Regions from separate parts of the Devosia litorisediminis genome, predicted to be linked through region 2. Evidence: predicted binding sites of a transcription regulator. Region 2 holds the regulator's gene; each other region holds the start of a gene.

Region 1 (9,980 bases), 1.3 Mb from region 2:
CTTCATGTTCGACAAGGTTGGCGAGATTGTCTATCCGGCCAGCGCCGGCACCGAAGACGCCATCATGGAAGCGGCCATCGAGGCGGGCGCCGATGACGTCGAGAGCAGCGAGGATGGCCACTATATCACCACGACTTTTGAAGCGATGGTGGATGTTGCAGCGGCGCTCGAAGCTGCATTGGGCGAGGCTGAATCGGTCAAGGCCGTGTGGAAGCCGCAGACCAACACGCCGATCGACGCGGACAAGGGCGCTACGCTGATGAAACTGATCGCGACCCTGGAAGAAGATGATGATGTGCAGAACGTCTATTCGAACTTCGAGATGAGCGACGAGGACATGGCCAAGCTCGAGGTATAGTCGGCAGCAGGCCAACAGGATTTGGGGGCGGTGCCAAGGGTGCCGCCCTTTTTCTATGCGCTGCAGGGCAGGCTGGGGATGGGCAGGTCGGCGACGTTGACCACGGTCGACCGGTTGCGGCCCGTCTGCTTGGCCTTGTAGAGGCGTTGATCGGCAATGCGGAACAGTTCAGCGAAACTGGCGCGCCCTTCAAAGACTGCACCACCAATACTGACCGAGAGCGTGCGTTGGCGCCCGTCCGGGTTGAAGACGGCGAGATTGACCGAGCGGCGAATGCGCTCGGCAATGGCCTCGGTTTGAGAATAATCCAGGTCCGGCAGATAGACGGCAAATTCCTCCCCACCCATGCGACCCACCAGATCGCCAGTGCGCAGCACAGAGCGGATCGAGCGGGCGATGATGGCCAGAGCCTGATCGCCATTGTCGTGGCCGAACAGATCGTTGATCGCCTTGAAATTGTCAGCGTCGATCATTAGCAGTGCGCCGGTGGCGGTGGTCTCACGCTGGGCCAGCAATATGGTGACCCGGGCGGTGAAGGCGCCGCGATTGAGGCATGAAGTCAGGCTGTCGGTGCGGGCGACCAGACCCAGCCGCATATTGCTCAAAGCCAATCCCCGTACGCGCATGCCCAGAAACAAAAACAGCGGAATGCCCAGCAGGGCGGGGAGCACGGTGGCGCTGAAAATCGAGCGCTGCAGGGCGGTGGGGCCCAAATCACCAAACATCAGCGTGTTGAAGGCGACCGACACCAGCATACACGACAGAGTACCGAACAGGGTCCACCGGCCAACGCTGGACCAGCTCTGCAGGGCAGTCAAAGTCTTGGAAGGTAACATCGGACAATCTCCGGCTTGCGAACGGCGCAACTGAGCGCGGGCGGATGTAAATAGGACGAAGTCTGGTGGTTCACCTCGATCAGAGATGTTGGCCGGTTTGGGTCATGCGGCCTGCATCATCGCTACGCAATCACGGCCGGAGTTCTTGGCCTGGTAGAGGCGTTGATCGGCATGACGGTAAAGTACGGAAAACTGTGTTCTGGCGGAGTAGATAGCGCCTCCAATCGAAACTGAGAGTGGCCATTTGGTACCGGCTGGTGAAAAAGCGATGGCCGCGACGGCACTGCGCACGCGCTGTGCAACCCGGTCGGCTGCGACAGCATCGGTGCCGGGCAGGAAGATGCCAAATTCCTCGCCACCCAAGCGGCCAATGATGGCGGCGGTGTTGGCCGTGGCGGCATGAAGCGCATCGGCGATCTGGCGCAGGGCCTGATCGCCGACGTCATGCCCGAAACGGTCGTTGACGGTCTTGAAGTTGTCCGCATCGATGACGAGCAGAGCGCCGCCAGCGTTTGCGGGGGCGTCGAGATAGTCGGCCACCTGATGGGTAAAAGCGCCGCGCGAGCGGCACCCGGTTAACCAATCGGTCGAGAGCAGTGCCTGGAGCTGCAGATTGGCCTGGCGCAGCTGCTCGTGACGCAGTGTCAGCACAAATACCAGGGGGCCACCCAGGATGATGGGCATGGTGATGGCCACGAGCAGTCCGGCCAGGCTCGTGCCTGCTGAAAAGGTCTCCATGATCACATTGGTCAAAATGACCGAAAGTGCCACGGAGACGGCGGTTGCACTGCCCGCAATACGCTTGATCCGGCGCCACGATTTTATCGGCAGCTCGGTGTTTAGTCCGGTCATTTATTGATCCCTGCATCCCTTGGTCGGAACGCTAGGGGGGCATCTTGAAGAATGTGTTGGCGGGATCGATAAAATTTTAGCCAGATGGAGGTTATCCACCGTCGCCGTTGCCATTTTGTTCACATTGAACTTGGTAGGATTGGCGCCTGTGATTAAGGATACCCCATGAGCTTATCCACACGAATCATCGGCATCGATCCGGGCCTGCGCCGCTGCGGCTGGGGCGTGATCGAAAGTCAGGGCAGTCGGCTGACCTTTGTTGGCGCAGGAACGGTGACGCCACCGGTCGACGGTTCGCTGGCCGAACGGCTTGCGGTGTTGTTTTCCGGGTTGGGCGCGGTCATGGACCGCTATGTGCCCGCAGAAGCTGCCGTAGAAGAAACCTTCGTCAATGCCGGGGTGCGCTCGGCTCTGATTCTCGGGCAGGCGCGGGGGGTGGCATTGCTGACCCCGGCAGCACGCGGCTTGCCGGTAGCCGAGTATGCCGCCAATCTGGTCAAGAAGTCGGTGGTCGGGACCGGTCATGCTGCCAAGGGGCAGGTAGAATTGATGGTCAGGACCTTGATGCCGACGGCCGATTTCAAAGGGCCCGATGCGGCTGATGCGCTTGCGATTGCGATCTGTCACGCCCATCACCGGGTGGCCAACCAGCGATTGAGGGCAATGGCATGATCGGCAAGCTCAAGGGACTGATCGACAGCTTTGGCGATGACCATGTGCTGATCGACTGTGGTGGGGTTTGTTACGAGGCATATTGCTCGAGCCGCACGCTGCAGGCCCTGCCGTGTGTCGGGGAAGCTGGCGTGGTTTTCATCGAGACCATCGTGCGCGAGGACATGATCCGGCTCTATGGTTTTGCAACCGAGAGCGAGAAGGCCTGGTTCAATCTGCTGTCGACTGTTCAGGGCGTGGGTGCCCGGGTGGCGCTGTCGATCCTGTCGGTGCTGTCGCCATCAGAACTGTCGAGCGCCATTGCGCTGCAGGACAAGGCGATGATTGGCCGCGCCAATGGTGTGGGTCCCAAGCTGGCGGTGCGCCTGTTGACCGAACTCAAGGGCAAGGTGCCCACCGGCGCCGGTATTGATGCGGGCACGCTGGGGCTGCAGGCCGCGCTGGGTGATGGTGTTGCGCCGGGCGCGATTTCGGATGCGGTTTCGGCGCTGACCAATCTGGGTTATTCGAGCGCGCAGGCATCGGCCGCGCTGGCCCGAATCGTGGCGCGTGAGGGGGAGGGTATCCCCACCGAGAAACTGATCCGGCTAGGATTGCGGGAGCTGAGTAGTTGACTGATCTGACCTCTCCAGCCGCCGGGCGCGACGACAATCTTGATGTGTCGCTGCGTCCCTCGGGCTTTTCCGAGTTTGTCGGTCAGGCTGCAGCGCGTGCCAATCTCGAAGTCTTCATCCAGGCGGCCAAACAGCGTGGCGCAGCGCTGGACCATGTGTTGTTTGTCGGCCCGCCCGGTCTGGGCAAGACGACGCTGGCGCAGATCATTTCCAAGGAATTGGGCGTTGGCTTTCGCGCGACGTCGGGCCCGGTGATTGCCAAGGCTGGCGATCTGGCCGCCCTGCTGACCAATCTCGAAGAACGCGACGTGCTGTTCATCGACGAGATCCACCGGCTCAACCCGGCGATTGAGGAAGTGCTCTATCCCGCGATGGAGGATTTTCAGCTCGATCTGATCATCGGCGAAGGTCCGGCTGCCCGCTCGGTGCGGATTGATCTGGCCAAGTTCACGCTGGTCGGGGCAACGACACGTGCCGGGCTGCTGACCACGCCGCTGCGTGACCGTTTCGGCATCCCGGTGCGGCTCAATTTCTATACGCCTGAGGAACTGGTGCAGATCGTAACGCGCGGCGCGCGTTTGCTGGACATGCCCATGGCGCCTGATGGGGCCATGGAGATTGCCCGCCGGTCGCGCGGAACACCGCGCATTGCCGGGCGGCTGCTGCGCCGGGTGACCGATTTCGCGCTGGTGGACGGATCGGGCGAGATTACCCGAGCCATCGCGGACAAGGCGTTGCTGCGGCTTGATGTGGATGCGCGCGGGCTCGATCAGCTCGATCGGCGCTATCTGACCACGATTGCTGATTTCTATGATGGTGGCCCGGTGGGCATTGAGACCATTGCCGCTGCATTGAGTGAGCCCCGTGACGCCATTGAAGAAATCGTTGAGCCCTATCTGCTGCAGCAAGGGTTCATTCAGCGCACCCCGCGTGGCCGCATGCTGACAGGCGCTGCTTTCCAGCATCTGGGCAAGGTTGTGCCGCAGGGATTTGTTGGCATGCAGTCCAGCCTGTTTGAGGAGCCCGAGGCGTGAGCGTGCATCGCTTCCCGGTCCGTATCTACTACGAGGACACCGATTTTTCGGGCAATGTCTATCATGCGGCCTATTTGAAATTCTTCGAGCGCGGCCGCACTGAGTTTCTGCGTGATGCAGGTATCCATCATTCCGAACTGGCAGCGCAGGGCGTGGCATTTGCAGTCCGCTCGATGGATATCCAGTTCGACGGCGCGGCCCATATCGACGATCTACTGACGGTGACGACCGCTGTTGCCTCCGCCACCGGCGCACGACTCATGCTGACCCAGACCATCATGCGCGCGGACACCGTACTGACGCGGGCCAGCGTGATGGTAGTGGCGATCAAGACAACGGGTGGACCTGCTCGCATGCCGGCTGCGGTGCGCGCGCTGGTGACTCCGGAAAGCTAGGCGCTTCGCCCCGGCGGAATGGCTGATCACATCTCGGTGCTTGTTGCGCGCCGAATCGCTTTGTTAACCAATCCTTGACCATAATTGCGGCAAAGCGAGCTTATGCCCGGCTGCCTATCCACAACGGTCCGGTTTCCGGGCATTTCTCTTAATTTTGACAGATTTCGACCCCATCGCCTGATGGCAGAGGGTCGGGTGCGTGAACCGGGCCAAAAAGGATCACTACATGGAAGCCATGGACGCTGTGGGTGCCGCTGTGCCGCACACCGATTTTTCCATATGGGGCTTGTTCTGGGCTGCCGACTGGATCGTCAAGTCGGTGATGCTGGGATTGCTGGGTGCCTCGATCTGGTGCTGGGCGATCATCATCGACAAGACCATCATCTATCGCCGCACCAATGCCGAGATGAACCGCTTTGAGCGGACATTCTGGTCGGGTCAGTCGCTTGAAGAGCTCTATCAGATGCAGTCCGAGAAGCCATCGGGCGGCATGGGCGCGGTGTTTGTCGCCGCGATGAAGGAGTGGAAGCGCAGCCACGAGCAGAATGCGGCGAGCTTTGTGGGCATGCAGCAGCGCCTGGACAAGGTGCTCGATGTCGCCATTGCCCGCGAGAGCGAAAACCTGGAAAAACGGCTGGGCTTTCTAGCCACTATCGGTTCGGCCGGACCATTTATCGGTCTGTTCGGCACCGTGTGGGGCATCATGAATGCCTTTACCGCCATTGCTGCGTCTTCAAGCACCAATCTGGCTGTGGTCGCCGGGCCGATCGCCGAGGCTCTGTTTGCGACCGCCATTGGTCTGGTCGCGGCTATCCCGGCGGTTATCGCCTACAACAAGCTGAGTTCCGACTCATCCAAGATGGTGGGGCGCCTGGAAGGCTTTGCCGACGAGTTCTCGACCATTCTCAGCCGTCAGCTCGAAGCGCGGAGCCACTAGCATGGGCATGGGCGCAGCAACCAGTGGCGGGGGCGGCGGACGCCGCCGTCGCGGCCGCAAGAAAGCGGTGATGAGCGAAATCAATATTACGCCCATGGTGGACGTGATGCTGGTTCTGCTGATCATCTTCATGGTGGCAGCGCCAATGATGACGGCTGGCGTTCCCATTGACCTGCCGCAGACGGCGGCCAATGAAATGCCCAGTCAGACCCAGCCGGTCACCGTCGCAGTGACGCCGGAGGGGGTGATCTATGTCGACGAGAATGCGGTTGCCGAGGCCGAACTGATCAATACATTGACCGGAATGAACACCAGCCCGGAAGACCGGATCTTCCTGCGCGGCGATACCACGGCTGACTACGGCTCGGTGATGCGCGTAATGGGCATTCTGTCGGCGGCAGGCTATACCAAGATCGGTCTGATCACCGAGCGGGAACCGGGCTAGTCCAGTGCGCATCGGCGTAACCGCATCGATCATCGCCCACATCGTTGTGCTGACCATCGGCCTGATCAATCTGGGTCTGGCAGAGCCATTGATGCCGGCGGTAGAGTCGATCTCGGTCGATCTGGTGCCGGTGGAGGAATACTCCAATATTCGCGCTGGCCAGCTCGACAGCACGATTGTCGATACCCAGACGCCATCAATCGTTGAAGATGATACGCCCGCCGAGATTGCCCAGCCTACGGGCAATACCGAGCAGGACCAGGTGACGCCGTCGCCCGCCGACATACCAACGCCCGCCCCCGTGACCAACACCGCGCCTGCACCCGAAAGCCAGCCCGAACCTGCCCCTGAGCCGGATCCCGCGCCCGAGCCTGCGCCGGCACCTGAGCCTGTTGTTGCCCCCGTGCCAGCAACGCGACCCACGCCTGGTCCAGAGCCAACGCCAGAACCCACTCCTGCGCCTGAGCCGACTCCTGAGCCCGTGCCAGCGCCAACGCCTGAACCAGCGCCAACGCCGGAGCCTGCGCCCGAGCCAACCCCTGAACCTACACCGGATCCCGTGACGCCTGCGGTCGCAGCGCCGGTGCCGGCATCGCGTCCGGCCAATCTGGATCAGAAGCGGCAGCAATTGGCAGCCGCCGAGGCGGAACGGAAGAAAAAGGAAGAAGAAGAGCGCAAACGAGCAGCTGCGGCCCAACAGGCGCAACAACAACAGCCCAAGCCGCAGCTCGATGCCTCACTGGCCGACGATATTTCTGCCATTATCAACAATGATAAGACCACCGGTGGCACCACCGGACAAGGTGGCACGCCGACACTGGGTGACACGACGGGTACCTCTGCCCGTTTGAGTCAGTCGGCCATTGATGGTCTGGTGGCGCGGATCAAGACATGCTGGAACCTGTTGCCCAGCGATATCAATAGTGGGCTCAATGTGCGCCTGATGGTGACCATGAACCCTGATCGGACCGTGGCCGGCACACAGATTATTTCGGCCGATGCCTCTGCGGCAGGTGGCGCGGTGGCCCGCGCAGCGCAGCGTGCGGTGACACAGTGCGGACCCTACGAGATGCTTTCGGCAGACGCTTATGATGAATGGCGGCAGATTGAAGTGGAACTGCGGCCGTGACTTTGAATTGGTACGCTGGGCGCGCAACATGGCGCACCTGCGGCGAGATTGGAGACGATAAATGACATTGCTTACCCGGCGCCTGGCGCTCAAACTTGGCTTGGCCGCTGGCGCGTTGCTGGCCGGCTCTTCGCTCGCCATGGCGCAATTGCGCATTGTGGTGGAGGGGGCCAATTTCCAGCCATTGCCCATCGCCATTCCTGATTTCGCGTCCTCGGACCCCGCCTTTGGTCGGGAAATCGCCGAGATCGTGCGCAACAATCTGCGCCGCTCGGGCCTGTTTCTGCCGCTCGATCCAGCCTCGCTGCCGGTGCAGGTCGGTGACGTCAATGCGACCCCAGATTTTCCGACATGGCGGACTGCCAATGTCGACGCGTTGGTGATGGGTGGCGTTGAGCGCGGGGGCCAGATTTCGTCCTCGGTGCGTGTCTGGGATACCCAGCAGGCTGCGCAGGTGGTGGGCAAGAGCTATAACACCGATGCCAATTCGAGCCGCCGCGTCGCCCATATCATTTCCGACGCGATTTATGAATCGCTGGCCGGTGGCTCGGGCTATTTCGATACGCGGGTGATCTATGTGGCCGAAAGCGGCCCCAAGGCCAATCGTGTGCGGCGTCTGGCAATCATGGATCAGGACGGCGCCAATGTGCAGTATCTGACCGATGGCAGTTCGATGGCGCTGACGCCACGCTTTTCGCCCAATGGCGATATGGTCACCTATATGAATTTCGCGGACGGCAACCCGCAGGTCTATCTGCTGCAATTGTCGACCGGCCGTCAGCAGCGCCTGACCGATGTGGGCGCGATGACCTTTGCGCCGCGCTTCTCGCCTGATGGCGGCACGGTTGCCTTCTCGGTAGAGCAGGGCGGTTCGACCAATATCTATACGACCGGCGTCAATGGCGGGCAGCCGCTGCAACTGACATCGGGTGCGGCCATCGACACCGGCCCGTCCTATTCGCCTGACGGCAGCCGGATCGTGTTCGAAAGCGATCGAGGTGGCTCGCCGCAGATCTACATGATGAGCGCCGGTGGCGGTAACGCTCAGCGCATCAGCTTTGGCCAGGGGAGTTACTCGACCCCGGTGTGGTCGCCCAAGGGTGATCTGATCGCCTTTACCCGGCAGTCGGGTGGACAGTTCAATATCGGGATCATGAATAGCGACGGGTCGGGCGAGCGGATGCTGTATTCTAGCTTCCATGCCGAGGGTCCGAGCTGGGCGCCCAATGGTCGGGTGATCATGTTCTTCCAGGATCCGGGCGGTAATGACGGCCCCAAGCTGATGAGCGTGGATATCTGGGGGCGCAATCTGCTCACCGTACCTACCGAGAGCTATGCCTCGGACCCGTCATGGTCCGAACTGCGCGGTTGATCCACGCCAGCACCGAACAAAATGAGATGGCCATCGGCAGCAATGCGGGTGGCCATCTTGCTGTTCAACCAAGGGCTTAACCTTAATGTGATGCCAGTAGGCGCTGTGGCGCCACAGCATCATCACAAAAAAGCCAGCATTCCCGCCACATTGGCGCCGCGATAGGCAATGATTAACCACGCCAGCAAACCCGGCCTTAAGACTAAGTGCGGTAAATGCCGAACTTAAGATTTTCGCCTTTCCAGGAGCCCACCGTGGTTATCACCGCACCGTTCAACACCGCATTGCGTGCCGCCGCGATGCTCCTTTTCGTCGTGGCAATCGCGGCCTGTTCGCGTACGCCCAACACCATGCCGACGGGTGTGGGCAATCTGGGCCCCGGCGGCGGTGCCCCCGGCAGCCAGCAGGAATTCCTAGTCTCGGTTGGCGATCGCGTGTTCTTCACCACCGATTCCAGTTCGTTGACATCGGAAGCTACGGCCACGCTGGACAAGCAAGCCGCCTGGCTGAACCAGTACCAGAACTACCGCATCATGATCGAAGGCCATGCCGACGAGCGCGGTACGCGTGAATACAACATCGCCCTGGGCGCGCGTCGTTCCTCGGTGGTGGTCAATTATCTGGTGTCGCGCGGCGTCAGTGCCAACCGCATCACCAGCCAGTCGTTCGGCAAGGAGCGCCCTGTCGCGATCTGTAACGACATCTCGTGCTGGAGCCAGAACCGCCGCGCGGTCACTGTCGTCCAGTAGAGTTAGGCAAACGGTTCTCCCCTCACGTGAGAGCTGATTTTATCCAGTGCAAACTGGAGGCAAGAGCGCCCGGAGCCATGTAAATGGCCCGGGCGCTTTCTTTTGACCAAAATTGGCCTTTATTTGCAGGCCTGCAACGGTTCATGGTTTTCGTGCACAACCAGACCACTGGAGGCTCAGTATCTTGAAGACACTTATTTCAAACAGGGCGCGCGCCCCGCTGGCGATTGCCGCGGTGTTGATGGCCGGGGTTGCCACCCCGACATTGGTCAATGCCGCCATGTTTTCCACGCCACCGGCCAATATCGGACAGGTAATCAGCGATGCTTCGCCAGATCGGATTCTGGTGGCGCAGTCCCAGGATACCGCGCAGCTGATGGTGCGACTGCAGCAGCTTGAGGAGCAGAACCGACTGCTCAATGGTCAGATCGAGGGACTGACCTTCCAGCTCACGCAGCTGCAGGAAATCGTCAACCGCATGGCGGAAGACAATGAATTCCGCTTCCAGGCGCTGGAAGGCGGTGGCAGCCCAAAAACTGATGCGGCAACCCAAGCAGGCGGCGCGATGCAGCCTGAGGCGTTGCCGC
Region 2 (9,980 bases):
GCGCCATGTGGGGCCATCGCGCGCCGAAATGGGCGTGCGCACCATGTTCAACCTGCTCGGTCCGCAGTCCAACCCGGCCGGTGTGCGCCGTTACATGCTGGGCGTTTACGCGCGCGAATGGGTCGAGCCTGTCGCCGCGGCGCTATTGGCCAACCGCGCCATCAAGGCCTGGGTGGTGCATGGCAGCGACGGGCTGGACGAGATCACGGTGACGGGCCCCAGCTTTGTCGCCCAGATTGCCAATGGCGATCTGCGCAGCTTTGAAGTGAGCCCGGAACAGGCCGGCCTGAAACAGCACGATCCCAAGGATCTGCTGGGTGGCGATCCCGAATACAATGCCCAGGCCATCCACGCCCTGTTTGACGGGCAGAGCGGCGCCTATCGCGATATCGTGCTGCTCAATGCCGGCGCGGCGCTGATTGTGGCCGACAAGGTGGCCGATCTGCGCGAAGGCGCAGCGGCGGCGGCCGAGCTGATTGACAGCGGCAAGGCCAAGGACACACTGACCCGCCTGGTGGCGGTATCGAATGGACGCGATGCATGACCGATATTCTCAAACAGATCGAAGCCTATAAGCGCGAGGAAATCGCCGCTGCCAAATCCATGCGGCCCTGGGCCGAAGTGGTGGCGCAGGCACATGATCAGGCGCCGACGCGCGGCTTTATCAAGGCGATCAAGGCCAAGCGGGCCAAGGATGAATATGCGCTGATCGCCGAAGTGAAGAAGGCCAGTCCGTCAAAGGGCCTGATCCGGGAGAACTTCAACCCGACCGAAATCGCCCTGGCTTATGAAGCAGCCGGCGCCGCGTGCCTGTCCGTGCTGACTGACCGGCCCAGCTTTCAGGGCTCGCCGCGCTTTCTCAAGGAAGCCCGCGCGGCGGTCAAACTGCCCGTGCTGCGCAAGGATTTTCTGTTCGAGACCTATCAGGTGGCGGAGGCGCGCGCCTGGGGCGCGGACTGCATTCTGATCATTCTGGCCGCCGTGGGCGATGACGTGGCTCGCTACCTGCTCGATGCCGCCGAAGAGTGGAAGATGGATGCGCTGGTGGAAGTACATGACCAGCTTGAGCTTGATCGGGCCGTGGCGCTGGGCGCCGAGTTCATCGGCATCAACAATCGCAATCTGCGCACCTTCGAGACGACGCTGGAAACTTCGGTTAATCTGGCCGTTGGCGTGCCCAAGGGGACGCTACTGGTCAGCGAAAGCGGCATCGTCAATCACGAACACCTGCTCAAGCTCGACCATGAAGCCGGTATCGGCAGCTTTCTGGTTGGCGAGAGCCTGATGCGCCAGGACGATGTGACCGCGGCAACCAGAGCGCTATTGCATGGCGCCGCGCAGGCTGCGCCCTGATGGCCGACGGGCTCACCCATCTCAATGCCCGGGGCGAAGCCCATATTGTCGATATTGCCGGCAAGCCCGCAACACGGCGGCGCGCCGTGGCACAGGCCCGTATTGTCGGGCAGCCGCAGACGATTGCCACCATTATGGGCGGCAGCCTCAAAAAGGGTGATGCGCTGGCGGTAGCGCGGATTGCCGGTATCATGGCGGCCAAAAAGACCGCTGAGCTGATCCCGTTGTGCCACCCCATCCCGCTGACCAAGGTCAGCGTGGAGATTGCCGAACATGGCGAAGATGCCATCCTGATTGTGGCGACGGCTGAAACTACCGGCCAGACCGGGGTCGAGATGGAAGCATTGGTGGCTGCCTCCACGGCGGCGCTGACATTGTATGACATGGCCAAGGCGATTGATCGCGCCATGGTGGTGACCGATATCTGCCTGATGGAAAAATCGGGCGGCAAGTCCGGGGATTTCGTGCGCGCATGAGCCTGCTCCCCGTTGAAGAGGCCATTGCGGCCATTCTCAAGCGCGTGCCGACGCCGGTCGGCGAAACCGTGTCGCTGGATGCGGCGGCGGGTCGGGTCTTGCTCGAACCGGTCAAGGCCCGCCATGACCAGCCGCCCTTCAATGCCAGCGCCATGGATGGCTATGCCGTCGGGGCCGCTGACATCATGGAAGGTCACAGCCTCAAGGTCGTGGGGACCTCCCAGGCCGGGGCCAGTTATGCCGGACGTCTGGGCTCGCAAGAAGCGGTCAGGATTTTTACCGGTGCGCCGGTGCCCGAAGGGGCCGATGCCGTCATCATGCAGGAACAGGCCCTGCTCGACGGCGATCAGGTGTCGTTCAGCATCGAGCCCTTGCCGGGGCGCAATATCCGGGCCCTGGGCAATGACTTCACCACAGGCCAGACGCTGATCGAGGCTGGCGTCCGACTGACCCCGATGCAGATTGCCGTGGCCGCGGCAGCCAATACCCCGACGCTGACCGTGGCGCGACGGCCGCGTATTGCGCTGCTGGCGACGGGTGATGAACTCGCCCTGCCCGGCGCGGCGCTGGGGCCTGACCAGATCATTGCTTCCAACAGCTTCGGGCTGGCGCCCATGCTGGCCCCCTATGCCCATACCATGACCGATCACGGCATTGCCCGCGATGACCGGGAAGCCCTGCGCGACAAGCTCAGCGCCATTCTGGCCGATGCACCGGACGTGCTGATCACGACCGGCGGCGCCAGCGTTGGCGACCACGATATCGTGCAGGAAATTCTCGTTGAACTGGGCGTGACGCTGGATTTCTGGCGCATCAATATGCGCCCGGGCAAGCCGCTGATGTTCGGCACGATCGGCAAGACGCTGGTATTCGGCCTGCCGGGCAATCCGGTTTCGGCGATGGTCACGGCGATTGTTTTCATCAAACCGGCGCTGCGACACTGGCTGGGCCTGACGCCGCAGACGCCCTGGCACCTGCCACTGGCTGCCGCGACCCCAGCCAATACGGCGCGGCGGCATTTCATGCGGGCACAGTTGCAGCAGACTCCCAATGGTCCGGTGGCGCTGCCAATTTCCCAGACCGATAGTGGGCACACTTCATCCATGGCGCTGGCTGACCTGTTGATTGTGCAGCCCGAACAGGCCCCTGGACAGGCGGCGGGCACGCTGGTCGAAACCATTGTGGTCGACGCCTTCTAGGTTTCGGGCCGCCCCAGTTGCAGGAAAATCGTCGAGCATATTGCAGAACATAACTGGAACACATATAGTCGTTCTGTCTATGTTCCGATTCTCACCCCGAGGGGCCTATGCTGACGCGCAAACAACACGAGCTGTTGATGTTCATCCATGAACGGATGAAGGAAAGCGGCATTCCGCCTTCGTTCGACGAGATGAAGGATGCCCTCGATCTGGCGTCCAAGTCGGGCATTCACCGGCTGATCACCGCGCTGGAAGAGCGCGGTTTCATCCGCCGCCTGCCCAATCGGGCCCGGGCGCTGGAAGTCGTTAAGCTGCCGGATTCGATGAACCCGTCGCTTGGCGGCCGTAAGGCCCGCTTTGAACCATCGGTGATCGAAGGCAATCTTGGCAAGGTGGCGAGCCCGCCATCGCGTGTCGCCGCCGATGATGATGGCGTGCGCTCGATTTCGATCCCGGTGATGGGTCGAATTGCAGCGGGTACGCCGATCGAGGCCATTCAGAGCCATTCCCACACCATTATGGTGCCGCCCGAAATGCTGGGCAGCGGCGAGCATTACGCACTGGAAGTGCGCGGTGACTCGATGATCGATGCCGGCATTTTTGATGGCGACACGGTATTGATCAAAAAGCAGGATGCAGCCAGCACCGGCGAGATCATCGTGGCGCTGGTGGATGATGAGGAAGCGACGCTCAAGCGCTTGCGCCGCAAGGGCAATACGGTGGCACTTGAAGCCGCCAACCCGGCTTATGAGACCCGCATTTTTCCGCCTGACCGGGTCAAGGTTCAGGGCCGGCTTGTCGGGTTGCTGCGTAAATATTGATGGGGGCGGCGACGCCCGAAGCGTTGATCGCGGCCTATGGCGAGGCGATCAACACGCATCGCTTCGCGGTCGTCGCGCCCTTGATCGCCCAGGATGCCAGTTTCTGGTTCAATGATGGATCTCATCTTGGCATTGCAGCGATACGCGATGCCTTTGAAGCCACATGGGCACGGCTGGTTGACGAGCGCTACTGGCTGGAAGACCTGATCTGGATCGTAAAAGGTCAGGATATCGCGGCCTGTCGCTATCTGTTTTGCTACACGGCGGTTGTGAACGGAGATGTTCAATCTGGCGCCGGTCGCGGCACCTGCATTGTCGAGCGGCGCTTGCATGGCTGGGTCATCGTTCACGAGCATCTGAGCGCCTTGGCCTAGCGGCGCGCGGTGCGTGACTTCGGGAGTGACGGGCGATCAATGCCGGTATTGGCGTTCAGGCCGGACCGGTGGTCTTGATCCGCAATGTGGTGACCCACTTGTCAGGATCAGGTTCCTGCTCCGGGTCGGTCTCGTAGATTTCCAGACGACAGGCAAAGTGATGACCGTCGGACTGGGTTGCGCTATCCCATTCAATGCCCCGCTCCTTGGCCCAGCCGATCAGCATGGCTGTGGCATCATAGAGATCGTCATAGGGGCCGGTATGGGTGGTCCAGACGTAATGCCCCGCCGGTAGTTGCGAGAATTTTACGGTGTCGTCACCCGCTGCCGCGCGGTCCACCGGGACCCCTGCTTCCACTTCAAGCGTTCTGGCCATATCGATGCGGTTGTATTTGTAGAATGGCGCGCCGGTCGGCGTGATGCCATTGGCGGAGAGCCAGGAAAATAGCGCCGGAAAGCCCTCATTTGCGGGCTGCGCCATTTCGGCCATTGATACGGTAAAGCTGATATAGGCGTAGGTCTGGACCGGCAGGTCCTGGAAACGTGGAACAGTCAGCATAAGGCGCTCCTCCCGCAATATCATGCAGTCGCGCAGTTCTGCCCGCCTGCATCAATGCTGGTGACATTAGAATGGCGCGCGTCAGCGGGCCAGTACCATTGAGAGAATCAGTCGCGCGCGTCGGGCGGCGGTACGTCGGTGCTGGTGCGGCACTCGATCAGCCACACATCATAGACTGCGTGATCGACGGCGTTGAGCGCCGGGCTGTCGGCGAACATCCAGCCGGTAAAGATGCGCTTGGATGTGCCGGTCAGGCTGCGCTGATCGACTTCGAGAAAGGCCGATGTCCGCTGGGTCTCGGTGGCAGCGCGATTGTAGCAGGCGCGCGGGGTGATCTCGAGCGCGCCGAACAGCACGGTTTCATCGATATAGACGTCGAAGCGGGTGATGCGGCCGGTGATCTTGTCGAGCCCGGCAAAGGTCGCCACCGGATTGGCAATGGGCTGGGCCGATACGGGCGCTGCAACGCCAAAGACGCCCAGCGCCGCGAGCGGCGCCAGGGTCATCATCATGCGGGCAAGAGTTTTGAGGTGGCGCAAGGCGCCGTCCTTATTCTGGCGACCAGGCGTCGTAGTCACCGGTCACGCGGGGGCGTTCGCCCTTGTTGAGCAGGCTGCCATCGGGACGATAGGCGGCTGCCGTGCCGGTCAGGTTCTGCTGATGGGGCAGCTCCCAGCTCTTGGCGACATAGTTGGCCTTGGTTGGCACGATGTCGGTGCGATAGTGCATCCAGCCGTGCCAGCCCTGACCAATGGTCGAGGCGTCAGCGGGGCCGGCATAGGTCACATAACGCCGATCAGCCTTACGATCCTGGAAATAGCGATTGCCGAATTCGTCGCTGCCGACATAGTCGCCGAAGCGCCAGATCCACAGACGGGTGCCCCAGGTCTGACCACCCCACCAGGAGAAGATTTCGCTCAGGAACTGCTTGATACCGGATTTAGCCAATTGTCGATTCCGCCGTCGATAGCTGCGAGTGCGCCGGGTGTAACATGCGTGGTCAGATCAGCCTAGTGTTTGGCGGGTTTTTCGCGCGCTGTTTTCGCGCCCCGCTCACCCTTCTATAGGAGGGGCATCGGGGCCAGCTTTGCAGTGAGCGCCACCCTGCCCTGCACACAGCATCTGGTAGTGGGTCACAGGCAGATCACCACAAGCACTGGTAGTGGGCGCATTGTGGATTTCGCGTAATTTTTCTGCGCTTGACAGCTTTGTGACGGTTTGATTCGACGGCGTTGGTGGCATGGTTAGCCCATTGTAAACACGCGCCTGGCGGTGAATTTAGCCGTGGAATCTCGGCACTTTAGCGGGGCTTGTTCGGCTCACATATGCGCCGTTCACGTGACGCTCCAGCCTGCATAAAAGGGGGCGGCCAAGTCCGCGTTTTCCTTGCAGTTTGTCCCCACTATCCACATAATGAGCCTACTAGTGGTTGTCTGAACCACCCCTCCAACCACTAGACCTTGTGATTTCTTGCGTTGACGCATCGTTTGAATCGGCAGATGTTTTGGACAGGCCGACAACACACCATGTCGTCGGCTCAAGACCCCTGCTCAAAGCACTGGCATCAGACCGGCGCCATACAGGGGCACAGGCAAGTTTTTCGAGCCCGGCCACGGGCTCGGTTGGTGACGCGTCAAAACAGATTTGGGTGAGAAGCCGGGTTTTTCGGCTCGCGGGCATTTGTGTGCCCGTTACATTGGGGACTAAGACGACTATGCGCATTGAACGCCGGTTTACCAAAGCCAATGAAGACCGCTACGCCGGTCTCGAATTCCGCTCGGCCACGAGTGAGATTCGCAACCCGGATGGCTCGGTCGTCTTCAAGCTCGAAGATATCGCCATCCCCAAGAGCTGGAGCCAGGTTGCGGCTGACATCATTGCTCAGAAATACTTCCGCAAGGCCGGCGTCGCCAAGGCCCTCAAGAAGGTTGAAGAGAATTCCGTGCCGTCCTGGCTGTGGCGCTCCGTCCCCGACGAAGCTGCGCTCGCCAAGCTGCCGGAAGATGAGCGCTACGGTTCAGAAATGGACAGCCGCCAGGTGTTTGATCGCCTGGCTGGCACCTGGACCTATTGGGGCTGGAAAGGCGGCTATTTCGACAGTGAAGAAGATGCGCGCACCTTCTTTGACGAGCTGGCCTATATGCTGGCCAGCCAGCGCGTGGCGCCCAACAGCCCGCAATGGTTCAATACCGGTCTGCACTGGGCCTATGGCATTGATGGTCCGGGCCAGGGGCACTTCTATGTGGACCCCTTCACCCACAAGCTGGTGAGTTCCAAGAGCTCGTATGAACATCCCCAGCCCCATGCCTGCTTCATCCAGTCGGTCAATGACGATCTGGTCAATGAAAACGGCATCATGGATCTGTGGGTGCGTGAAGCGCGCCTGTTCAAATATGGTTCGGGCACCGGCACCAATTTCTCGGCCCTGCGCGGTTCGGGCGAAAAGCTCTCGGGCGGCGGCAAGTCCAGCGGTCTGATGAGCTTCCTCAAGATTGGTGACCGGGCGGCCGGCGCCATCAAGTCGGGCGGCACCACCCGTCGCGCCGCCAAGATGGTGGTGCTGGATATCGATCACCCCGATGTCGAGGAATACATCAACTGGAAGGTCAAGGAAGAGCAGAAGGTTGCCGCTTTGGTGACCGGCTCCAAGGTCGTCTCCAAGCACCTCAAGGCCATCATGAAGGCTGCCGTCAACTGCGAAGGCAGCGGCGATGACTGCTTTGATGTGGCGATGAACCCCGCGCTCAAGCGCGAAGTGCGCGCTGCCAAGAAGGCCCTGGTCCCCGAGAACTACATCTTCCGGGTCATCCAGTTCGCCAAGCAGGGCTATACCGATATCGAATTCCCGGTCTACGACACCGATTGGGACAGCGAAGCCTACCTGACCGTTTCGGGCCAGAACTCGAACAATTCGGTGCGGGTGAGCGACGAGTTCCTGCGCGCCGTTGAAGGCGATAGCGACTGGGACCTCAAGGCACGCCAGTCCGGCGTTGTCACCAAGACCCTTAAAGCCCGCGATCTGTGGGAGCAGGTGGGCTATGCCGCCTGGGCCTCGGCCGATCCCGGCATTCAGTACCACACCACCATCAATGAGTGGCACACCAGCCCCGAGGCCGGTCCGATCAATGCATCGAACCCCTGCTCGGAATACATGTTCCTTGATGACACCGCCTGCAATCTGGCATCGGTGAACCTGCTGCCCTATCGCAACCAGGATGGCTCGTTCAACACCGCTGCCTATGAGCACACCGTGCGTCTGTGGACCGTGGTGCTGGAAATCTCGGTGATGATGGCGCAGTTCCCATCCAAGGCGATTGCTGAACGGTCGTTCGAATACCGCACGCTGGGTATCGGTTACGCCAATATTGGCGGCTTCCTGATGACCTCGGGTATTCCCTATGACTCCAAGGAAGGCCGCGCCATTGCCGGTGCTGTCACCGCCATCATGACCGGCGTGAGCTATGCGACCTCGGCCGAAATGGCCAAGGAGCTGGGCCCGTTCAAGGATTACAAGCGCAATTCCAAGCACATGCTGCGCGTCATCCGCAATCACCGCAATGCTGCCCACGGCAATGCCGAAGGCTATGAAAAGCTCTCGATCACCCCCGTGCCGCTCGATCATGCTTCGCTGATCGACAGCGAATTGAGCGAACGCGCCAAGATCGCCTGGGACAACGCGCTCAAGCTGGGCGAAAAGCACGGCTACCGTAACGCCCAGGTTTCGGTTATCGCCCCGACCGGCACGATCGGTCTGGTGATGGATTGCGACACCACCGGCATCGAGCCAGACTTTGCGCTGGTCAAGTTCAAGAAGCTCGCCGGTGGCGGTTACTTCAAGATCATCAACCGCGCCGTGCCACCTGCCCTGCGCACGCTGGGCTATTCGGAAGCCGATATTGCCGAGATGGAGGCCTATGCGGTCGGCCATGGCAATCTCAACCAGGCACCGGGCGTCAATCCATCCACGCTCAAGGCCAAGGGCTTTACCGATGAGAAGATCGCCGCGCTGAACGCTGCGACCGCATCGGCCTTCGACATCAAGTTCATCTTCAACCAGTGGACACTGGGTGCGGACTTCCTCAAGACGCTGGGCGTCACCGATGAGCAACTGGGCGATTTCTCGTTCGACCTGCTCAGCTTCCTGGGCTTTTCCAAGAAGGATATCGAGGCGGCCAATATCCACGTCTGTGGCGCGATGACCCTGGAAGGTGCCCCGCACCTCAAGGCCGAGCATCTGCCCGTGTTCGATTGCGCTGCGCCTTGCGGCAAGATCGGCAAGCGCTCGCTGTCGATTGAATCGCACATCCTGATGATGGCGGCTGCACAGCCTTTCATCTCGGGCGCGATTTCCAAGACCATCAACATGCCAAACGACGCGACCGTCGAAGACGCCAAGCAGGCCTATATGCTGTCCTGGCGCCTGGCCTTGAAGGCCAATGCGCTCTATCGCGACGGCTCCAAGCTCAGCCAGCCGCTCAATTCATCCGTGCTGGCTGCGGCCGACGAGGATGAAGACGAGGATGCAGCCGAGGAAATGGCGGCGATGTCATCTGCCGCCCGCGTGCCGCAGGTTGCCGAAAAGATCGTCGAGCGCATCGTTGAAACGGTCATTCGTGACCGCGAAAAAATGCCCGATCGCCGCAAGGGTTACACCCAGAAGGCCGTCGTTGGTGGCCATAAGGTCTATCTGCGCACCGGCGAATATGATGATGGCCGTCTGGGCGAGATCTTCATCGACATGCACAAGGAAGGCGCAGCCTTCCGCGCGATGATGAACAATTTCGCCATCGCCATCTCGCTGGGCCTGCAATATGGCGTGCCGCTGGACGAGTATGTGGAGGCCTTCACCTTCACCCGCTTCGAGCCTGCCGGCATGGTCATGGGCAATGACCGGATCAAGAACGCCACCTCGATCCTGGATTACGTGTTCCGCGAACTGGCCGTGTCCTATCTCGATCGTGACGATCTGGCCCACGTCAATCCCGAAAGCCCGACCTCGCTGGGCAAGGGAGCCGACGAAGACAAGGCAACCGGTCGCCCCGCTGCCAACACCCCGGCCCCCATGCCTGCCGACAAGTTCGTGTCGCGTGGCATGACCCGTGGTCGCGTCAGCAATAAGAGCCTGATGATCGTTTCGGGCGACCATCACCTGAACCCGGTTCAGGCGATGCAGACCTCGACGGTGACCGCGCTCAAGG
Region 3 (9,980 bases), on a different contig from region 2:
CCGCGTGCTGATTTTTTGAGGGAAAATCATGGACACTCTCGTGCCACTTCTGACCACGACCGAAGGGCGTATCTCCCGCAAGACCTGGTGGTTTGGGGTGATGATCCTGCTGATCGCCAGCATTCTGCTCAATATCGTCCTGCGGACATTGGGGCTGAATGATGCTTGGGGACAGTTGGTCGCCTACGTGATCATGTTCGTGCCAAACTGGTCGCTGGGCATCAAGCGCCGCCACGACCGGGACAGCGGCGCCAAGGACTTCAAGATATTCATGGGGCTTTCGGGTGTGCTCGCGCTGGTACAGGCTCTGGGGATCGGCATGAGTAGTAGCGATGTCGCTGGTACGACGATGTCGACGCCGAGCTTTCCGCTGGCGATCGTCTTCTTCGCGGCCGCAATCTACGGCCTCTATATTATCATTCAGCTGGGCTTTCTGCGCGGAACGACTGGCAGCAACACATACGGCCCTGATCCGCTCGACGGCGCGGCCTGAACCAACAAGAACGGGATTACCTGGTGACCAAAAGCGTAGCGGATGATCCTGTTCGACTTCTCAAGGATCTGATTGCGTGTCCCTCGGTCACCCCCACCGAAGCCGGGGCGCTCGATCTGCTCGAGATCACGCTCAAATCCATTGGCTTTGAAGTCACTCGGCTGGTCTTTGAAGGCGATGGCTCCTATCCGGTAGATAATCTGTTTGCTACCCGCGGCACGGGGGGGCGCCGTCTGCTGTTCGCCGGACACACCGACGTCGTGCCCCCCGGCGATCTGGCCAACTGGACCGCCGACCCCTTCACCCCGCGCGAAGCTGACGGCAAGCTCTATGGTCGCGGTGCAGCAGACATGAAGTCGGGTGTTGCTGCCTTTGTTGCCGCTGCTGCAGCCATGCCTGCCGATGCCGGCACCATCATGCTCGCCATCACCAATGATGAGGAAGCCGACGCCATTAACGGCACCGACAAGCTGATGAAATGGGCCGAGCAGAACCAGCACCACTTCGACTTCGCTATTGTGGGCGAGCCCAGTTCTGCTGCAACCCTGGGTGACAGCATCAAGATTGGCCGCCGCGGTTCATTGTCCGGGGTCATCACCGTAGCGGGCATACAGGGCCATGTGGCCTATCCCGACAAGGCCAACAATCCCATGCCGGCGCTGGCGCGCGTGGTCACGGCCCTAGACACGACCATCGACACCGGCACCGAGCATTTTCCAGCGACCAATCTCGAAGTCACCTCGATTGACGTCGGCAATGCCATTTCCAATGTCATTCCGGCCGCCGGTACCATTCGCTTCAACATCCGCTATAATGACCTGTGGACGCCAGACACGCTGACGGATTGGGTGCGCTGTCGCATCGCCAGCATAGATCCAGCTGGCGCCAGTATCAGCTTTGAACTGGCTGGCACGCCCTCGCGCTCCTTCCTGTCGCCCCTCAGTGACGATGTGCAAACCCTCTCGGCAACCATTGCGGCCATCACGGGCCAGCCACCGGCGCTCTCGACGGGCGGTGGCACCTCTGACGCCCGTTTCATCGCCCAATATGGGCCAGTGGTGGAATGCGGTCTTGTCGGTCCCTCCATGCACAAAGCGGACGAACACATCGCCCTGAGCGACCTCACGGGGCTGACGAATATCTATCGCCGTTTCATGCTTGGCTTTTTTGGAGTGGTGTCATGAAAATCTGGTCGGTCCTGAGCGACGCGACAAGAGGTTGGCAGATGATCATCAGCGGCCAGCCCGGCTGGCGCGATCGCTTCACTCTGAGTGGTGCCGGCCTGGCGACGGCGCTGTGCGTCTTTGCCTTTTTCGCTTTTCTGGCTGTGGCACTCGCTTCGATTAGCATCGGCATGCCCGCAACGTTCGGCGTACTCGCCGCCATGGTCATTCTGGCCCTGCCGGTCATTTCGCTGCTGGTGACGCTGGTCACCACCCGCAATATCCTCAAGAGCGAAGCGCCCATGTTGCCGGTGCTGGTGCCCGGCATCTACGCCATGACTGGTTTCCTGCTGATCGAGGGCCTGCTGGCCATGATCGGCGGTCCCGTCGTCATGATGGCATGGTTCGCGCTGGGATTTCTGCTATATCGTCTTGCCCGTCAGGCATGCGATTGGAGCCTCGGTACTGCGGCCGGCTTTGCTGTTTTGACGGTCCTGCTTCTTGTGGCGATGCGTTATGCGCTCTACATGCTGTCCAACGCCCCCCTCTGACCGATCGAGACGCGCCTTGGCCCAATCGACCCCGACCTTCTTCGACGAACTGATTGCCGCCGCCCAGGGCAGCTTTGCCCTGCTTACCGGAGATCGCAAGGCGCCGACCTATTTTGACTTCGGCCAGCGTGGTCTGGTCAGTAGCTTTATCGCCTTTCTGATTGCCGGTGCCATGTCGGCCTATGGCCCGCGACTGCTCGGCTTCTCCATGGAGTCGGGTGCAGCGTCGACAGGGCTGTTCATGAGCGCCATGCTCTATGTGCTGCAGGCTGGTGCTGGCTGGCTGGTGCTGCGCCAGTTCGGTCGGCTCGACGGTTTTGTGCCCTATATCGTGACCTTTAACTGGATCAACCTGTTCGCCTCGGTGATCACCCTGATCCTGCTCATGGTCGGGGCCGGTCAGTTCGCCACCATTCTGGTGGGCGTGGCCGCACTGGTCGTGGAGGTCAATATTGCCCGCCTGATCGTCACCTTGGCGCCACTGCAGATCGTGATCTTCATCGTGGCCAAGCTGATCATCCAGGCAGTGGCCATGGGACTGATCATCGCCATGGTCGCCCCCGACATCTTCATGCCGGCGGTCAGCTAGTAGTCGACTTGCGTCAGGTATAGTCCGGCTGATGGCGCCATCGCGCGGCACGCGCTGCGGTCTCTGGCGTCAAGCGCCGCCCGGAAATCGGCTGGCGTCCATTTGCCCTCGCCCACCAGCTTGAGACAACCTACCATCGAACGCACCTGATGGTGCAGGAAGCTGCGCGCGCTGGCATTGATGACGATATGATCGTCCTCGCGCCGCGCATGCAGCACGTCCAGCGTCTTCATCGGCGACTTGGACTGACATTCCGATGACCGGAAGGTGGTAAAATCATGATGCCCCAGAATCAGCTGGGCGGCCTGATCCATGATCTCGGCATTCAGTGGCTTGTGCACATGCCACACATGATTGCGCTCCAGGATCGCTGGCGTACGGCGATTGAGGATGCGGTACTCATAGTGGCGCGCAGTTGCAGAGAACCGCGCCTCGAACGTCTCGTCTACTCGCTCGGCGGCGATGATCCCAACCGGGTTGGGTCGCATGAGATGGTTCAGCCCTTCGCGGACCTGGAACGGGTCCCATTCTCGGGTCAAATCGATATGAGCCACCTGGCCCAGCGCATGCACACCCGCATCGGTGCGACCTGCGGCCTGCAGCGTGAGCGTCTCGCCGGTCATCCTGAAAATGGCATCTTCCAGCGTCTGCTGCACACTCGGCTGCGTCTTCTGCCGCTGCCAGCCGGAATACGGCGTGCCGTCATATTCGATGGTGAGCTTGAAGCGGGGCATGCCTAGCGGACAGCAGCCGGCAGCGTACCCGCACCACGCAGGAAGGTGGCGGCATCCATTGCGCCCTTACCCTCGCGCTGCATCTGAGTCAGCCGCACCGCACCGTCACCACAGGCGATTGTCAGGTCGCCCAACAGGGTTCCGGGAGCACCGGTGCCCTCACCCAGGCTGGATCGCAGTGCCTTGACCCGCACCGACTTGCCACCTAGGTCGATTTCGAACCAGGCGCCAGGAAAGGGTGACAGCCCCCGAATGTGATTATGGACGTCCGCGGCGGGTCGCGACCAGTCGATGCGGCTCTCGGCCTTTTCGATCTTTTTGGCGTAGGTGGTGCCTTCTTCAGGCTGTGGCGTGAACTCCAGGCTATCGCGCTCCAGCGCGGCAAAGGCCCGCCCCATCAGATCGGCACCAACCCGCATCATGGTGTCGTGCAGTTCGCCTGCCGTCATGTCGGGGGCGATGGCGATGACTTCGCCCGGACCGACCGGGCCCGTATCGAGCCCTTCTTCCATCTGCATCACCTGCACGCCGGTCTGGCTGTCGCCGGCCATGATCGCGCGCTGGATCGGTGCCGCGCCACGCCAGCGTGGCAGCAGCGAACCATGCAGGTTCAGGCACCCCAGGCGGGGCGCATCAAGCACGGGCTTGGGCAGCAGCAGGCCATAGGCGACCACAACCGCAACATCGGCATCATGGCTGGCAAAGATGATCTGCTCGGCCTCGCCCTTGAGTGAGCGTGGTGTGAACACGGGAATGCCGAAACCTTCGGCCGCCATGTGGACAGGCGATTTGCGCTCTTCCTGTCCCCGGCCAGCCGGCTTGGGCGCGCGGGTATAGACCGCCACCACTTCGTGACCGCTGGAAACAAGTTCTGTCAGGGTCGGCACGGAAAAATCGGGCGTACCCATGAAGACGACACGCATTGTCCGACCTTCCTTGATGGCCTGGCCCACACTGGGGCCGGCGCAATTCTAGCCAGCGGCGCGCTTGGCAGCCTTGTCGAATTTCTTGATGACCCGGTCGCGCTTGAGGCGGCTGAGATAGTCGATATAGAGCACGCCATCGAGGTGATCGAGTTCGTGCTGAATGCACACGGCCAGCTTGCCCTCGGCTTCCTTGGTGACTTCCTTGCCCTCAAGATCGGTGTACTTCACCACCACATCATTGGGACGCTCGACTTCGTAATACAGTTCGGGGATCGACAGGCAGCCCTCTTCGGTCACCTGCATCTGCTCGCCGAAATGGGTGATTTCGGGATTGATCATCACCAGCGGCTCGGGTTTCTCATCTTCCCCAGCCAGATCCATTACCACGATACGCTTCATCACCCCGATCTGCGGCGCAGCCAGACCGATACCGGGCGCGTCATACATGGTTTCAAGCATGTCGGCGGCCAGGGTCTTGATCTCCTCATCGACCTCGATGATCGGATCGGTGACAGCACGCAGGCGCGCATCGGGAATGACGAGAATGGGGCGAATGGCCATGATGAAGGTCCGGCAATAAGGGAAGTGCCTCTCGATATGGTATTTTCGCGCGTGAGGTCAACTCTTGTGGCAGTCGCGATGGCGTCATCGGCGCATTGGAACATTATGGGAACGCCTCGAATCGGCTAGACTCAACGCATGGACACACTGCTTTTTACACTCGGCGACTGGCCGGTCACTTACCTCACCGCGGCAATTCTGGGCGGGGTGCTACTCGTTCTGGTGCTGGCCGCTATTGTGGTGGGCGCCATGCGCGCCAGCGCCGCGCGCGCCGAAGCGGCTGCCCAGCAGGCGTCCGAGCAGTTGCGCAGCAATTTCCTGGCTCAGATTACCGAGCGCGACAGCCGCATTCAGGAACTGGACCATCAGCTCGCCCAGGAGCGAGAGCGCGGCGAAGAACTGCTCGACATCGAACGTGAGAAGGGGTCGTCGCTGCTCTCGGAAGTCTCGGGCCTGCGCGCCCGCATGGCTGAGCAGGTCAAGCAGGCCGAAGAGAACCACAAGCGCTTCCTTGAGGCGCGCCAGCACATGACCGATGAGTTCAAGGCCATTGCCGGCGAAGTGCTCAAAAGCCATGGCGAGACATTTTCCAAGCAGAACCGTGAGCAGGTCGACGTGCTGCTCAAGCCGCTCAACGAGAAAATCGTCGAGTTTCAGGGTGAGTTGCTGCGCGACCGCGCCACCATGGGCGAACAGATCCGCGCTTTGGCAGCCAGCAATCTGCAGATCACCACCGAAGCGCAGAACCTGACCCGGGCGCTAAAGGGTAATTCCCAGACTCAGGGTGCCTGGGGCGAAATGATCCTCTCGACCATTCTGGAAGGCTCAGGCCTGCGCGAAGGCGAAGAGTTCATCACCCAGGCCAGCCACACGGGCGAGGACGGTGCTCGAGTGCGCACTGACGTTGAAGTGCTGATGCCCAATAATGACCGTCTGGTCATCGACTCCAAGGTGTCGCTCACCGCCTTTGAGGCCTACGTCAATTGCGAGGATGACGCCAAGAACCAGTATCTGCAGGCCCACATTGTCTCGATCCGCAGCCACATCAAGACGCTGGGCGGCAAGGAATATCAACGCCACGCCCGTAGCAGCCTCGATTACGTGATGATGTTCGTGCCCATCGAATCGGCGCTGGCCACCGCTATTCAGGCCGATACCAAGCTGGTCGAATATGGCATGAGTCAGGGCGTGATGCTGACCACACCCACCACGCTGATGACCGTGCTGCGCACAGTGCGCAATGTCTGGGACATCGAAAAGCGTCACCGCAATGCCGAAGAGATCGCCAGCCGTGCCGGTGCGCTCTACGACAAGGTGGCTGGGTTCCTGAGCACCATGGACAAGCTCGATGGTCATCTGGGAAAGGCTCGGTCAAGCTTCGACGACGCCAAGAAGCAGCTGTCCTCAGGCAATGGCAATGTGGTGCGTCAGGTCGAAATGCTGCGTGAACTCGGCGCCAAGTCCAACCGGGCCATTCCGCCTGACTGGGATGGCGGTGATGGCGATCAGAGCGATCCTGAACCGACGTTGCGGCTGGTGGTCGACGATCCGGGCGACTTGGCCTGATCACGATTGCTCTGTCGGTCGAACCAGTTTCGCACCGTCGCGTTCCTCCCCGCAAAACCAATTGCAGGAGGCCGTCTTGGCGCAACATATCGATCACCCCGGCACATTGCTGCCGCAGGACACCAATTTCGACAACGCCGATCAGCCCGGCATCGCACAGCCCTATAGTCAGAGCGAGGTCGAAGACCTGCTCTATGGCGCAGACCGTCCGGCCAGCGAGCGTCTGGCGCGGCTGCGGGAACTGCGCGACGAAAGCGCCGCACGTGAGAGCGGCGACTGGGGCGAGGAAGACCCGGCGGCTCTGCTCGATGAGGTGGACCGCGCCATTGAGGAGCTGAGCGGGTCCATGGAAGATGTCGACAATAATGCCGACTTTGCCGGTCTGGGTGCCCCGCTCCAAACCGGTCAGGGCGATCGCCTCGACACCCTGTCACCCGATGATTTTGACGCCCGACAAGCCATCAAGCAGGGCAGCACCGCTGACGATGGCGTTGCCGAAGAGGCAGAAGATACCGAGGAGGTGGCGGAAGATTTGGACGCCCAGACCGACTAGACACCTAAGACGACTAGATCGCGGTACGGGCTTTCAGCGCCTGGCTCAGCGTGCCTTCGTCAAGATAATCCAGCTCGCCGCCCACGGGTACGCCGTGGGCTAGGCGGCTGACCTTGATTTCTGTCTCGCCAAGTCGGTCCATAATGTAGTGGGCTGTGGTCTGTCCCTCGACGGTGGCGTTGACCGCCAGTACGATCTCGCGGAACTCATGTGCCCGCGCGATCAGCTCATTGATGCTGATATCGTCAGGGCCGATCCCGTCCAGCGGCGACAGGACGCCGCCCAGGACATGATATCTGACCGCGCCAACGCCAGCGCGCTCCAGCGCCCACAGATCGGCCACGTCTTCCACCACGATCAACATGCCGCTATCGCCCCGGCGCGGATCCGAACAGATCGAGCATGGGCTGATGGTATCGACATTGCCGCACACTTCACAGGTGCGCACAGCCTCGACAGCCCGATCCAGCGCCGCCGATAGCGGGATCATCAACTGCTCTTTTTTCTTGATCAACTGCAGAACGGCCCGACGAGCCGAGCGCGGTCCAAGCCCCGGCAAACGTGCCAGCAGCTGGATCAGTTGTTCAATCTCGGGTCCACCATTGGCCAATTGCAGAATGGCCTAGAACGGCAGGTTCATGCCGGGGGGGATGGGCAACCCGGCGGTGACTTCCTTCATGCGCTCCTGCATGGCCGCTTCGCTCTTGGTCTTGGCATCAGCATGGGCGGCGATGATCAGATCCTCGAGGACCTCGACATCATCTTCCTTGAACATGGAGGTGTCGATCTTGACGCCCTTCATGTCACCCTTACCGGTGAGCGAAACCACGACCATGCCGCCGCCGGAGCGGCCTTCAACGACCAGCTCGGCAAGCTCGGCCTGCATGGCCTCCATCTTGCCTTTCATCTCGCTGGCAGCCTTCATCATGCCCATAATGTCTTTCATTCGTCGTCATCCTCTTCAACTGGGGGTGGGGGAACATCATCAACGACAGCTGCGTCATCGCGCACCTTGACGTTGACCACCTTGGCCCCCGGAAATGTCTCTAAAATGGCTTTGACCAAAGGGTCCTCATGCGCCGCGGCATGGTGAGCCTGTGTGCGTTGCTCGGTCTCCTGACGGACCGTCAGCCCCTCTGGCGGTTTGGTTGAAACCATCACGAGCCAGCGCTCGCCGGTCCACTTCTGCAGGCGCGCCGATAGCGTGGCAATGATGCCCGGGTCGGTGCCGTCGACCAGCGCGACCTCAATCCGGCCCTGCTCGAACGACACAGGTCGCATGGAGCCTTCCAGGGCGAGCTTGACCAGCACGTCGCGCTTGGCGCCCGCCAGGGCGATCAACTCCTTGTAGCTGGCCACAGTGGCCAGCGCGGGCTGAACCTGCGCCTGCGGTACCGCAGGCTGGCTCGCGATGGCTTCAGTATCGATAGGGCGGGGCTGCTCAACGCGCATGGCCGAGGAGGCGCCCGAAGACCCGCCAGAGGGACCGCGCGGCATCGGCATCATTGATTGCTGGCCGGCGGCCGGCGCGGGCTGATTGGCCAGCTTGGCAATCAGATCGTCCGGGCTGGGCAGATCGGCGGCATAGGCCAGGCGGATCAACGCCATTTCGGCAGCCTGCAGGCCATTATTGGCCCGCGCCACTTCGTCATAGCCCTTGAACAGGATCTGCCAGGCCCGTGTCAGCGCCCGCATGGGCAATTTGCCCGCCAGATCGGCGCCGCGTGTGCGCTCATCAGGTGTCAGCGACACATCATCAGCTGCGGCGGGCACGACCTTGATGCGCGTCACCAGATGGGTGAAATCGGCCAGATCGGCGACCAGCGTCTGTGGATCGGCGCCCATGTCATACAGGCTGCGCATCGTTTCGATGGCTTCGCCAATCCGGCCACCCATCAATTCTTCGAACAGATCGATGATCCGCGCCCGGTCGCCCAGCCCCAGCATGGCCTTGACCGTTGCGGCGGTGACCGTGCCATTGCCATGGGCAATCGCCTGATCGAGCAGGCTGAGATTGTCGCGCGCCGAGCCTTCGCCGGCCCGCACGATCATCGCCAGTGCCTCAGGCTCAAAGCTGATGCCTTCCTGGCTCAGGATCGACTCGAGATAGGCCGACATGATTTCGGGCGTGATGCGGCGCAGATCGAACCGCATGCAGCGGCTCAGGATGGTCACCGGCACCTTGCGGATTTCGGTCGTGGCGAAGATGAACTTCACATAGGGCGGTGGCTCTTCCAGCGTCTTGAGCAGGCCGTTAAAGGCGGCCGTGGAGAGCATGTGCACTTCGTCGATCACATAGACTTTGTAGGGCGCCGATGACGGCGCGTATTTGACCGAGTCGATAATCTCGCGAATATCGCCAATGCCGGTATTGGAGGCGGCGTCCATTTCGATCACATCGACGTGGCGGCCTTCGATGATCGCACGGCAGTGCTCGCCCTCAACACTCAGGTCGAGCGTGGGGTGCGGTCCGCTGGCATCTTCATAGTTGAAGGCACGGGCCAGAATGCGCGCTGTCGTGGTTTTGCCCACGCCGCGCACGCCGGTCAGAATGAAGGCGTGGTGAATGCGGTTCTGCGCGAACGCATTGCCCAGCGTCTGTACCATGGCATCCTGGCCAACAAGCGTTGTGAAGTCTTGTGGCCGGTATTTGCGGGCAAGGACGAGATAGGGCGAGGTCGTAGCGTCAGCCATCGTGCCCCTCTAGGTCAAGGTTCGGAATCTGCCTGTGGTCATGCGACCATCATAGAGGCAAGTAGGAGGCTGGCAACGACCCGTGAAGGTCTCGTTGGGGCTGCTTCCTTCCGGACCTGACCCGGTTGGCGAGGAACACGTCCGCGCCAA

Evidence for each region. Region 2 encodes LexA, which represses DNA repair genes until DNA is damaged. Its sites were predicted from a motif close to TGTTCNNNNTGTGTTCNG; they were not measured.
Region 1: the regulator LexA is predicted to act here: its motif matches at 2,152-2,169, upstream of ruvC (crossover junction endodeoxyribonuclease RuvC).
Region 3: the regulator LexA is predicted to act here: its motif matches at 5,114-5,131, upstream of KD146_RS14695 (DNA recombination protein RmuC).

What each region holds. Positions count from the first base shown of each region.
Region 1 covers NZ_JAGXTP010000001.1:181,347-191,326, forward strand. Annotated here, with positions in the region: gene KD146_RS00885 (YebC/PmpR family DNA-binding transcriptional regulator) at 1-358, shown strand, start outside; gene KD146_RS00890 (GGDEF domain-containing protein) at 412-1,194, opposite strand; gene KD146_RS00895 (GGDEF domain-containing protein) at 1,297-2,046, opposite strand; gene ruvC (crossover junction endodeoxyribonuclease RuvC) at 2,212-2,718, shown strand; gene ruvA (Holliday junction branch migration protein RuvA) at 2,715-3,332, shown strand; gene ruvB (Holliday junction branch migration DNA helicase RuvB) at 3,329-4,366, shown strand; gene ybgC (tol-pal system-associated acyl-CoA thioesterase) at 4,363-4,761, shown strand; gene tolQ (protein TolQ) at 4,997-5,698, shown strand; gene tolR (protein TolR) at 5,700-6,143, shown strand; gene KD146_RS00930 (hypothetical protein) at 6,148-7,272, shown strand; gene tolB (Tol-Pal system beta propeller repeat protein TolB) at 7,334-8,644, shown strand; gene pal (peptidoglycan-associated lipoprotein Pal) at 8,944-9,393, shown strand; gene KD146_RS00945 (tol-pal system YbgF family protein) at 9,578-9,980, shown strand, end outside.
Region 2 covers NZ_JAGXTP010000001.1:1,476,262-1,486,241, forward strand. Annotated here, with positions in the region: gene trpD (anthranilate phosphoribosyltransferase) at 1-544, shown strand, start outside; gene trpC (indole-3-glycerol phosphate synthase TrpC) at 541-1,353, shown strand; gene moaC (cyclic pyranopterin monophosphate synthase MoaC) at 1,353-1,829, shown strand; gene KD146_RS07110 (molybdopterin molybdotransferase MoeA) at 1,826-3,028, shown strand; gene lexA (transcriptional repressor LexA) at 3,136-3,849, shown strand; gene KD146_RS07120 (YybH family protein) at 3,849-4,223, shown strand; gene KD146_RS07125 (GyrI-like domain-containing protein) at 4,279-4,782, opposite strand; gene KD146_RS07130 (DUF2155 domain-containing protein) at 4,890-5,294, opposite strand; gene KD146_RS07135 (NADH:ubiquinone oxidoreductase subunit NDUFA12) at 5,332-5,715, opposite strand; gene KD146_RS07140 (vitamin B12-dependent ribonucleotide reductase) at 6,497-9,980, shown strand, end outside.
Region 3 covers NZ_JAGXTP010000002.1:379,131-389,110, forward strand. Annotated here, with positions in the region: gene KD146_RS14660 (DUF805 domain-containing protein) at 29-493, shown strand; gene dapE (succinyl-diaminopimelate desuccinylase) at 517-1,677, shown strand; gene KD146_RS14670 (hypothetical protein) at 1,674-2,207, shown strand; gene KD146_RS14675 (hypothetical protein) at 2,224-2,796, shown strand; gene truA (tRNA pseudouridine(38-40) synthase TruA) at 2,793-3,530, opposite strand; gene fmt (methionyl-tRNA formyltransferase) at 3,533-4,453, opposite strand; gene def (peptide deformylase) at 4,502-5,017, opposite strand; gene KD146_RS14695 (DNA recombination protein RmuC) at 5,156-6,583, shown strand; gene KD146_RS14700 (hypothetical protein) at 6,660-7,136, shown strand; gene recR (recombination mediator RecR) at 7,150-7,752, opposite strand; gene KD146_RS14710 (YbaB/EbfC family nucleoid-associated protein) at 7,759-8,082, opposite strand; gene KD146_RS14715 (DNA polymerase III subunit gamma/tau) at 8,079-9,830, opposite strand; RNA gene ffs (signal recognition particle sRNA small type) at 9,891-9,980, opposite strand, start outside.